DNA from 3 places in the Rhodococcus sp. NBC_00294 genome. Region 3 is predicted to be linked to each of the others. Evidence: riboswitches for the same ligand, from Rfam matches in the RefSeq annotation. Region 3 holds a riboswitch; each other region holds the start of a gene.
The links. A riboswitch is a leader RNA that binds a small molecule or an ion and turns the genes downstream of it on or off. The one in region 3 is predicted to bind S-adenosylmethionine.

Region 1 (3,270 bases), 1.5 Mb from region 3:
CCCATCCGTCGAGCGGCAGCCCGATGCGCACCGGTCCGACACCGTCCATGAGAGCGGCGCAGGCGACGACGGTGGCCTCGGTGGGCCCGTAGGTGTTCCAGACCTCGCGGCCCGGAACAGCCAGTCGCTCAGCGAGATCCGGCGGGCAGGCCTCGCCGCCGAAGATGAGCAACCGAACGTCCTCGAGCGCTTCGCGAGGCCACAGCGCCGCCAGGGTCGGCACCGTCGACACCACGCTGATGTCACGTGCGACGAGCCAGGGGCCGAGGTCCATGCCACTGCGTACGAGGGAGCGAGGCGCGGGAACGAGGCAGGCGCCACTGCGCCAGGCGAGCCACATCTCCTCGCACGACGCGTCGAACGCCACGGAGAGCCCCGCCAGCACCCGATCGCCCGGGCCCATGGGTCGGTCCTGCAGGAACAGTCGCGCCTCGGCGTCCACGAACGCCGCCGCGTTGCGATTGCTCACCGCGACGCCCTTGGGCTTGCCGGTCGAGCCCGAGGTGAAGATGACCCAGGCGTCGTCGTCGGGTGTGGGATGGCCGACCGGGCGCCCGGTCCCCGCGGTGTCGGTTCGGGTGACGCCGCCGTCCGCGATGATCGCGGTGACGCCGGCCTCCGAGAACACCAGCTCGGCCCGCTCGTCCGGGTCGTCGACGTCCACCGGGACGTAGGCCGCACCGGCGGCGATGACCGACAGGATCGCCGCGTAGAGCGAGTAACTGCCCGACGGCATGCGGACCCCGACGCGATCGCCGGCGCAGACGCCGTGTCGGGACAGCCACCGAGCGCCCTCGTCGATGTTGTCGAGCAGTTCGCTGTAACTGATGGTGGTGTCGCCGTCGTCGATGGCCGGCGCATCAGGGAATGCCCGCGCGGTGTCCTCGAGGATGTCGACGAGGGTGCGCACCGGGGCCGCCACGGAGGAACGGAGGTAGGCCTCGGGAACACGGGTCTGCAGTGACAAGACGAACGGCCTCTCGCATCGAACAGGGACGACGGAACGCTGGCGGGTGTGACGACACGTTATTGCACGCCCAGTTTGCGGGTTGGTGAACAACTCCGCCGACCAGGCGCGCGTGCGGCGAACCGGTTGACAACTCGGGCGACCGTTTGCCATCCTGCTTCCAGGTCACGAGTACCAGCATCAAGCCCCGGCTCGCTGGTCGGCAACCCTCCTCCGCGGTGGGGTGCTCCGGGTGACGACCTGGCCGCGCTCCGACGACGGAGGCGGCAAGCGCGGATCGACGCCTCTCGTCAGATCGCGGCCCTCGTGCCGTGCGTCGATCCCTCGACGGAGGGATTCATCATGACCACAGTTCTGCAGCGCCCCATCGCATCCGTGCACGGCCGCGACCAGCAGGTGACGTGTGCCGACGGCCGCACCACTCGCAGCATCGATCTCGACTACGCGGCCAGCGCTCCCGCGCTCGACGCGGTGGTCGAGCGAGTACGAGAGGTGTTGCCGCACTGCGCGAGTGTGCACCGCGGCGCCGGCCACAAGTCGCAGGTCTGCACCCGGGAGTACGAGTCCGCCCGGAACACGGTGCACCGCTTCTGCGGCGCGGATCCCGACGACGTGGTCGTGTTCACGCGGAACACCACCGACGCGCTGAATCTCCTGGCGGGCTGCGTTCCCGGGGACACGGTGGTGCTGGACATCGAGCATCACGCGAATCTGCTGCCGTGGCGGAACCGCCGGGTGGTGCGATCGGCGGACTCGGTCGAGGAGACTCTGACTCGGCTCGGCGACGAACTCGCGTCGAGACCTGCTGCGCTGCTTGCCGTCACGGGTGCCTCCAACGTGACGGGCGAGGTCCTGCCCCTCGATCGACTCGCGGATCTGGCGCACCGACACGGTGCCCGCATCCTCGTCGACGGGGCGCAACTCGTTCCGCACCGCGCCGTGGACATCACCGCGGCGGGCATCGACTACCTGGCTTTCAGTGGTCACAAGCTGTACGCGCCCTTCGGAGCGGGAGTGCTCGTGGGACGGCGTGACTGGCTCGATGTGGCCGAGCCGTACCTCGCGGGCGGTGGAGCCACCCGGCACGTGTCCGTCCTCGGTGCGTCGGTCGACATCGACTGGGCGCCGTCCCCGGCGCGGCACGAGGCCGGCACACCCAATCTCCTCGGCGCCGTCGCGATCGCCGCGGCGTGCGACGAGATCGGCGCGATCGGCCACGGTGCCATCGCCACTCACGATCAGGAGTGCACGGGCGCCCTGCTCGGCGGGCTCACCGCTCTGGCCGGTGTGTCGGTCCTCCGCCTGTGGAGCGACTCCGCCGACATCGTCGGCATCGTGTCCTTCACCGTCGACGGTGTCGACGCGGGTGCACTCGCCACCGCGCTGGCCGACGATCACGGCATCGCGGTGCGGGCCGGGAAGTTCTGCGCCCACCCCCTCCTCTCGCGGGTAGGCGCGGCCGACGGTGCCGTGCGGGCGAGCATCGGGCTGGGGACCACCGCCGACGATGTCGACCGGTTCGTGGAGGCGGTGCGTGTGACGTGCCTCTCACTGCGGGATCGCGTCACCACCGGATCGTTAGCATCAGCATCATGACGAGGAGCAGGTTGTGGGGTCGACGACACGTCGACCTCTGCCGTGCGACCTCGAGCGCCTGTCCGGTCCGGTGATCGTGCGACTCACTTCACCTCACAGCCACCGCTGCACCCACGACTGACTGGACAACTCATGACCACGGTGTCTTCCGACTCCCTCGTCTTCCTCGACGGCGTCTCCGGTACCTCCCCGGACGTCGTCCGGTTCTCCGCCGCCGATCTCTCCGAGGCCCAGAGCCGCTACGCGACCCTCAAGGCCGAGCACCCCGGTGCTCGTGTCGTGGTGGACATCGACGTGCACATCGCCGCCGACGCCCGGACCGCCCGCCGCGAGGTGCTGGCGTCGGACAGCAAGCCTCGCCCCGGCACGCTGCAGTACGTCGGCACCGCGTCGGGTCTGGCAGGCCTCGTCGCCGACATCGTGACGGTCGACGTGGCGGACGGCGTGACCCTGCGTCCGGTGGTGGAGCAGACGCGGGAGTCCGTCGTCCGGGCGATCACCACCGAGGTGGTACCCGCCCTGGAGGTTCGGCGCCTGCGCGCGTCCTGAGGCTCAGCCCTCGCGGGTCTCGGGGCCCATGTCCACAGCGAGCCCGGCGGTGATGCGCAGCAGTTCGGGGTAGGTCGTGCGGAAGAGGGTCGCGGGGTGACCCGCTGCAGCCCACAGCCGTTCGAAGCGTTCCAGCGCCGTGTCGACGAACGTCGGCA
Region 2 (3,270 bases), 340 kb from region 3:
AGGACACGGTCCGCGAGATCGGCCGTACGTGCACCGCGGGCGACGACCAGGAACTCCTCGCCGCCGAGACGAGAGACGACGGCGCCCGCCGGAGTCGCCAGCACCACCGCTCGCGCGACGGACTGCAGCGTCCGATCACCGTGGGTGTGTCCGTGGGTGTCGTTGACGGCCTTGAAGTTGTCGATGTCGATGACGAGGGTGGTGACCGATTCGTGCCGCGACGCCGCGGCACCCAGCAGTTCCGTCAGACGGGGGAGTACGCCCCGGCGGTTCAACAGGCCGGTCAGGACGTCCGTGCGCGCGAGCACGTCGAATCGGTGACTCACCCGCACCATCGACCGCCGCAGGCCCCACACCAACACGACGGGGACGACGACGATGGTCAGGGACGCGCCGGCACTGATGAACGCGATGGCCGCAGACCCTGCCGAGGCGAACGACACGACGACGGCGGCTCCACCGGCAGCCACGGTGAACGACCACGCGATCGCGGGCGGCGACGCGGCCGCGGAGAGCACCGGGACGATGGTGAGCAGCGCGGCGATCGCGAGGGAACCCGCCGGATCGGTCACCGCCACCGCGGAGAACGTCGTACCGCACAGCATCACCATGCCCATGGCGACGAACTGGCGTTCGGTCAGCCGCCCCGAGCGCCAGATGATGCCGGCTCCCACCACGGCCGCAGCGACGGCGAGAGCGGTGGCGAGCATCGGGGCGATGCCGGGGAAGAACAGCCCGGGCACCACCCAGCCCGCTCCCAGTGACAGGGCGGAACCGGTGATCGCCGTTCCCATCGCGATCGACCGGATGTCGAGCACCTGCCGTGCGGGTGTCTCGAGAGGCGACTCGGTGAGCGACGTCCGCGCGCCGCGGTGCGCTCTGTCGATGTGTGGCGTCACGCGAGCACCCCGGTCCCCGTCACCGGTGATCCGTCGTCGGCTGACCTCCACCGTGTACCCCGTGAATGTACCGACCGGGACGGTTCCGTCGCGGCGATCCGGCGCACGTCTGGCCGTGAGACCTCGGGCGCGTGACCACCGCGAACTCGTGGTCGGTGCGGTTGTCACCCTTTCCGGTCATCGTGATTCGAACTCGACTGAGCCGAAAAGTGTTGTGCGATTTGACGTCTCGAGACGTCGGCGCTACATTTTCCTCACCATCCAGAGCGACCGAGAGACCTGGCTCGTCGACGTCGCAGCAACCCGCCTCGAGTTCGAGTGTGTGGGTGCTACCGCCAGGACCGATGGAGGAGATCCGCCGATGAACACTGTGACGAGCCAACGCCCGCACGTCCTGCGCCTGCACCTCGAGTCGTGTCGAGAGTGCTGCTGCGCCTGTACGCGGCGCTGACCAGGTCCCTCACTTCGTCCTCTCGAAAGGCACAGCGATGTTCGCTGCCCTCACGCACCGGTGCAGCCGGTGACTCAACTCCACGATCGACCGGTCGCCACCGACGCCGGTGACGTCTCGGATCACGACCTCGTCGTCGCACGCACGGTGCACCCGTGGCGGTGGATCATCGCCGTCGCGACCCTGGTCCTTCTCGCACAGTTCGTCCACGGGCTGGTGACCAACGCCGGCTGGGACTGGGGCACCTTCGCTCAGTACTTCACGGCGCGGTCCGTCGTCACTGCTCTGTGGCTCACGATCCAGCTGACCTTCTGGGGCACCCTCATCGGGTTCGCACTCGGCATCGCTCTCGCGGCGGCGCGGTTGTCGCAGAACCCGGTCCTGCAGATCATCTCCTGGTTCTACATCTGGGCGTTCCGGTCGATCCCGCTGATCGTGCAACTGCTGTTCTGGTTCAACATCGCCTACCTGTATCAGCGTTTGTCCCTGGGCATTCCGTTCGGACCGAGCTTCGTCGAGTTCGACGTCAACAGTGTCATCAGCGGGTCCACTGCGGCGATCATCGGTCTGGCCCTGCATCAGGCGGCGTACTCGGCGGAGATCGTGCGCGCCGGCATCATCTCGGTCGATCAGGGGCAGCTCGAAGCCGCTGCGGCGCTGGGGATCCCGAAGCGACGCGAATTCTTCGCGATCGTGCTGCCGCAGGCCATGAGGGGAATCCTCCCCAACGCGGCCAACGAGGTGATCAGTCTCTTCAAGGGCACCTCGATCGTCTCGGTCATGGCCATCGCCGAGCTGTTCTATCAGGTCCAGGTGATCTACGGACGGACCGGCCGTGTCGTCCCGATGCTCATGGTCGCGACGGTCTGGTACGTAATTCTGACGTCCGTCCTGTCCGTGGTGCAGTTCTACGTCGAGCGGCACTACTCCAAGGGTGCACTGCGCACGGTGCCGCTCACGCCGATCCAGAAGTTGCGTTCGCGCATCGCTGCGCTGCCGCTGTCACCGAGGGGAGCAACTCGATGACCGCCGAGATCGAGACTGTGCGGTATGCGGTCGAGGTACGGGGAGTGCACAAGTCCTACGGTGCTCTCGAGGTCCTGAAAGGCGTGGACCTGACCGTGCGGCCGGGGGAGGTCACGGCCGTTCTCGGACCCTCCGGGTCGGGCAAGTCCACTCTGCTGCGCACGGTGAACCACCTCGAGAAGGTCGACGCCGGATCCGTCCGAGTGGACGGTGCTCTCGTGGGATACCGCCGCAGAGGGCGGAAACTGCACGAACTGACGCCGAAGGAGATTCGGCGCCAGCGCTCGCAGATCGGCTTCGTCTTCCAGAACTTCACCCTGTTCCCGCATCTCACGGTGCTCGAGAACGTGGTCGAGGCACCCGTGTCCGCACAGCGACGTCCGCGGTCGGAGGTGGAACCCGAGGCTCTCGCACTCCTGTCGCGGGTCGGTGTCGGTGACAAGGCGCACGACTACCCGCGGCGGTTGTCCGGCGGACAACAGCAACGCGTCGCGATCGCCCGGGCGCTGGCGCTGCGCCCGAAGGTGATCCTGTTCGACGAACCCACCTCGGCACTCGATCCCGAGCTGGTGGGCGAGGTGCTCGATGTCATCCGCGGTCTCGCCGCAGACGGCGCGACGCTCGTCATCGTCACGCACGAGGTCGGCTTCGCACGCGAGGTCGCCGACACCGTGGTGTTCATGGACGGCGGCGTCGTCCTCGAACAGGGTTCTCCTGTAGAGGTGTTCGACACCCCGACCCACAGTCGCACTCGAGAGTTCCTCTCCCGGGTTCTCTGATTCCCACGCACACCTCTCCCGAAAGTGACCTCTCCCATGTCTCGATCGTCCCGTCGCCTCGCGTCGGTCCTGTCCTCCGTCGCCGTCCTCGCGCTCGTCGCGTCCGCGTGCGGCG
Region 3 (3,270 bases):
AGGTGAGGTGCGCGATGCGCCGAGCGACGGCGAGTCCGGCACGCGGGGCGCGACCGGAGGCGTGATAGTCACCGCCCTGCCAGTCTGGGTCGGCGGTGATGGCGGCGATCTGCGTGGTCTGGGTGCCGATCTGGTCGGCGGACGCGCGCGCACCGACGGCGAGCACCAGTGCCGAGGCGACACGGTCCGGGTACGAGACCAGCCACTCGAGAGTGCGCATACCGCCCATGGAGCCGCCGACGACCGCCGCGAAGCGGTCGATGCCGAGGGCGTCGGCGACCATGCGCTCCGCCGCCACCTGGTCGCGGATGGAGATGGCCGGGAATCGGGATCCCCACGCGACACCGTCCGGATCGAGCGACGCGGGACCCGTGGTACCTCGGCACCCGCCGAGCACGTTCGTCGCCACCACGCACCAGCGATCGGTGTCGAGGGGTGCGCCGGGACCGACCATGCCGGTCCACCACCCGGGCGACGGGTGATCCGGTCCGGCCGGTCCGGTGACGTGCGAGTCCCCGGTGAGCGCGTGCTGGACGAGAACGACGTTGTCCCGCGCGGGCGAGACCTCGCCCCACCGCTGCACGGCGACCGTCGCGTCGGGAACCACGCGTCCGCTCTCGAGGAGAACGTCGCCGATGTGCACGGTGCCCACCTGCCCGTCCGCCGGCGGAAATGCCGACGGACGGGCAGGCGAGTGGAGATCGAGTGTCAAGATGCGGCCCGGAAACCCTTCTCCAGATCGGCCAGGATGTCGTCGATTCCCTCGATACCGACTGCGAGTCGCACCAGACCCGGAGTGACTCCGGAGGCCAGCTGCTCCTCGGGCGTCAACTGCGAGTGCGTCGTCGACGCGGGATGGATCACCAGTGAACGCACGTCTCCGATATTAGCGACATGGCTGTGCAGCTCCAGCGCATCCACGAAACGCTTGCCCGCGTCGACACCGCCCGCGAGTTCGAACGCCACGATGGCACCCGCTCCGCGCGGGGCGAGTTCCTGTCCGCGCTCGTACCACGGGGAGGACGGCAACCCGGCGTAGTTCACGCTGGTCACCTCCTCGCGCTGCTCGAGGAACTGTGCGACCGCCGTCGCGTTCTGCACGTGTCGCTCGAGGCGCAGGGACAGTGTCTCGATGCCCTGGCCGATGAGGAACGCGTTGAACGGGGAGACCGCCGCGCCGATGTCGCGCAGCAGTTGCACGCGGGCCTTGAGTGCGAAGGCCGGAGCGCCGAGATCGGCGAACACCACACCGTGGTAGCTGGGATCGGGGGTGGTGAAGTTGGTGAAGCGACCCTGTGTCCAGTCGAAGCCACCGCCGTCGACGATGACGCCGGCGATCGCGGTGCCGTGGCCGCCGAGGTACTTGGTGGCCGAGTGCACCACGATGTCCGCACCGTGCTTCAGCGGCTGGATCAGATACGGCGTCGCCACGGTGTTGTCGACGATCAACGGGATGCCGTGGCGGTGTGCCACATCGGACACTCCGCGGATGTCGAAGATGTCGTTCTTCGGGTTGGAGATGGTCTCGCCGTAGAACGCCTTGGTCTCGGGGCGGACGGCCTTCTCCCACTGGTCGAGGTCGTCCGGATCGTCCACGAAGGACACGGTGATGCCCAGCTTGGGCAGCGTGTAGTGGAAGAGGTTGTACGTGCCGCCGTACAGACGGGGGCTGGAGACGACGTGGTCGCCGGTCTCGGCGATGTTCAGGATCGCCAGCGTCTCGGCGGCCTGTCCGGACGAGACGAGCAGTGCGGCGACGCCGCCCTCGAGCGACGCGATGCGCTGCTCGACGACGTCCTGCGTCGGGTTCATGATGCGGGTGTAGATGTTGCCCGGCTCGGCGAGCCCGAACAGCGCGGCGGCGTGGTCGGTGTTGTCGAACGTGTAGGACGTCGTCTGGTAGATCGGCAGGGCGCGCGCGTGGGTGGTGACGTCGGGAACCTGTCCGACGTGCACCTGCCGCGTCTCGAAGCTCCAGTTCAGTGCCGGATCCTCGACGGGTGCTCCGGCTGCGTCGACGACGTCGCCCTCGGTGGCACCGGTGTCGGAAGTGTGATCGGTCATGGGTGTCGTGCTCCTCGTGGGGTGGTGCTCGAGTGGGGTGCTCGAGTGGGGTCCACGTCGGCAGCCGCCACGCCCGCAGCACGAGAGGCACCTCACCGTGTGCAGAGCGCAGTAGGCGAGCCGATCTTCGTGGAGAGAAGGGTCGGGGCCTATCGCCGGCTACAACACAGTCGGTGGGAGAACATGGGTACCTCCGAGATCGTCGGTCGGTGGGCCCGAGGAGACGGGCCCGCGCTTGCTCTCGGCCCGTGCGGGCCGAGTAACCCGGTCATCACCCGGGGCACCCCACCGCGGTTGGAGGGTTGCCGGCCAGCAAGCCGGGGCTCGATGCTGGCACTCATGACCTTGGCGGGAATGGTAGCGGGTCGGGTGTCGACGGCACGAGGGTGGCCGAACTCACGATCGTTCGATTGGCGAATGATCCTGCCGACGGTCAGACTGGTCAGGTGATCGGGCGCCTCTCGGGGCGCCCGTCGTCGTTGACCACCCGAGCGCTTCTGAATCGATCATGAACGATCGACGACGGGCGCAGACCCGAAAGTGAGCTCGTGACACCCCCCTCCGTCGCGTTCGACGTCCTTCCCGCTGCTGCCGCGGACCCCGCGGCGGATCGGCTGCGGGTGCGCCGCCGACGCGTCGCGATGCTGGCGCTCGCGCTCGGCGGTTTCGGCATCGGCACCACGGAGTTCGTCTCGATGGGCCTGCTCCCGGAGATGGCGACCACGATGGGGGTGTCCGAGCCCAGCGCCGGCCACCTCATCTCCGCCTACGCCGTCGGTGTCGTGGTGGGTGCGCCCGTCATCGCCGCGCTCGCGGCGCGGGTGCCGCGGCGGACGTTGCTTCTCGCCCTCATGGTGGCGTTCACTCTCGGCAACCTGGGCACGGTGTTCGCGCCCAGCTTCCACGAGCTGATGGCCTCCCGCTTCGTCGCCGGACTGCCGCACGGCGCGTACTTCGGTGTGGCAGCGCTGGTGGCCGCCCACCTCGCCGATCCCGGTGCGCGTGCCAAGTCGGTGGCCATGGTGATGATGGGACTGTCCGTCGCCAATGTCGTCGGTGTGCCGGCGGCCACGTGGATCGGCCAGGCGTTCGGCTGGCGCAGCGCGTTCGGCATCGTCGCCGTCATCGGTGCCCTCACCGTCACCGCCCTCGCGGTGTGGCTGCCGCGACTGGACTCGATGCCCACCACGAACCCGCGGACCGAGC

Region 1: linked by a shared signal. The riboswitch ahead of OHB23_RS02645 (aminotransferase class V-fold PLP-dependent enzyme) and the one ahead of OHB23_RS17210 (bifunctional o-acetylhomoserine/o-acetylserine sulfhydrylase) in region 3 are both predicted to bind S-adenosylmethionine.
Region 2: linked by a shared signal. The riboswitch ahead of OHB23_RS18835 (amino acid ABC transporter permease) and the one ahead of OHB23_RS17210 (bifunctional o-acetylhomoserine/o-acetylserine sulfhydrylase) in region 3 are both predicted to bind S-adenosylmethionine.

The regions. Positions count from the first base shown of each region.
Region 1 covers NZ_CP108043.1:562,937-566,206, reverse strand. Annotated here, with positions in the region: gene OHB23_RS02650 (Pls/PosA family non-ribosomal peptide synthetase) at 1-967, opposite strand, end outside; SAM riboswitch class IV at 1,131-1,246, shown strand; gene OHB23_RS02645 (aminotransferase class V-fold PLP-dependent enzyme) at 1,310-2,563, shown strand; gene OHB23_RS02640 (hypothetical protein) at 2,696-3,112, shown strand; gene OHB23_RS02635 (YbaK/EbsC family protein) at 3,116-3,270, opposite strand, start outside.
Region 2 covers NZ_CP108043.1:4,037,069-4,040,338, reverse strand. Annotated here, with positions in the region: gene OHB23_RS18840 (GGDEF domain-containing protein) at 1-899, opposite strand, end outside; SAM riboswitch class I at 1,154-1,250, shown strand; gene OHB23_RS18835 (amino acid ABC transporter permease) at 1,420-2,376, shown strand; gene OHB23_RS18830 (amino acid ABC transporter ATP-binding protein) at 2,373-3,155, shown strand; gene OHB23_RS18825 (ABC transporter substrate-binding protein) at 3,192-3,270, shown strand, end outside.
Region 3 covers NZ_CP108043.1:3,693,029-3,696,298, reverse strand. Annotated here, with positions in the region: gene metX (homoserine O-acetyltransferase MetX) at 1-712, opposite strand, end outside; gene OHB23_RS17210 (bifunctional o-acetylhomoserine/o-acetylserine sulfhydrylase) at 709-2,064, opposite strand; SAM riboswitch class IV at 2,291-2,409, opposite strand; gene OHB23_RS17205 (MFS transporter) at 2,706-3,270, shown strand, end outside.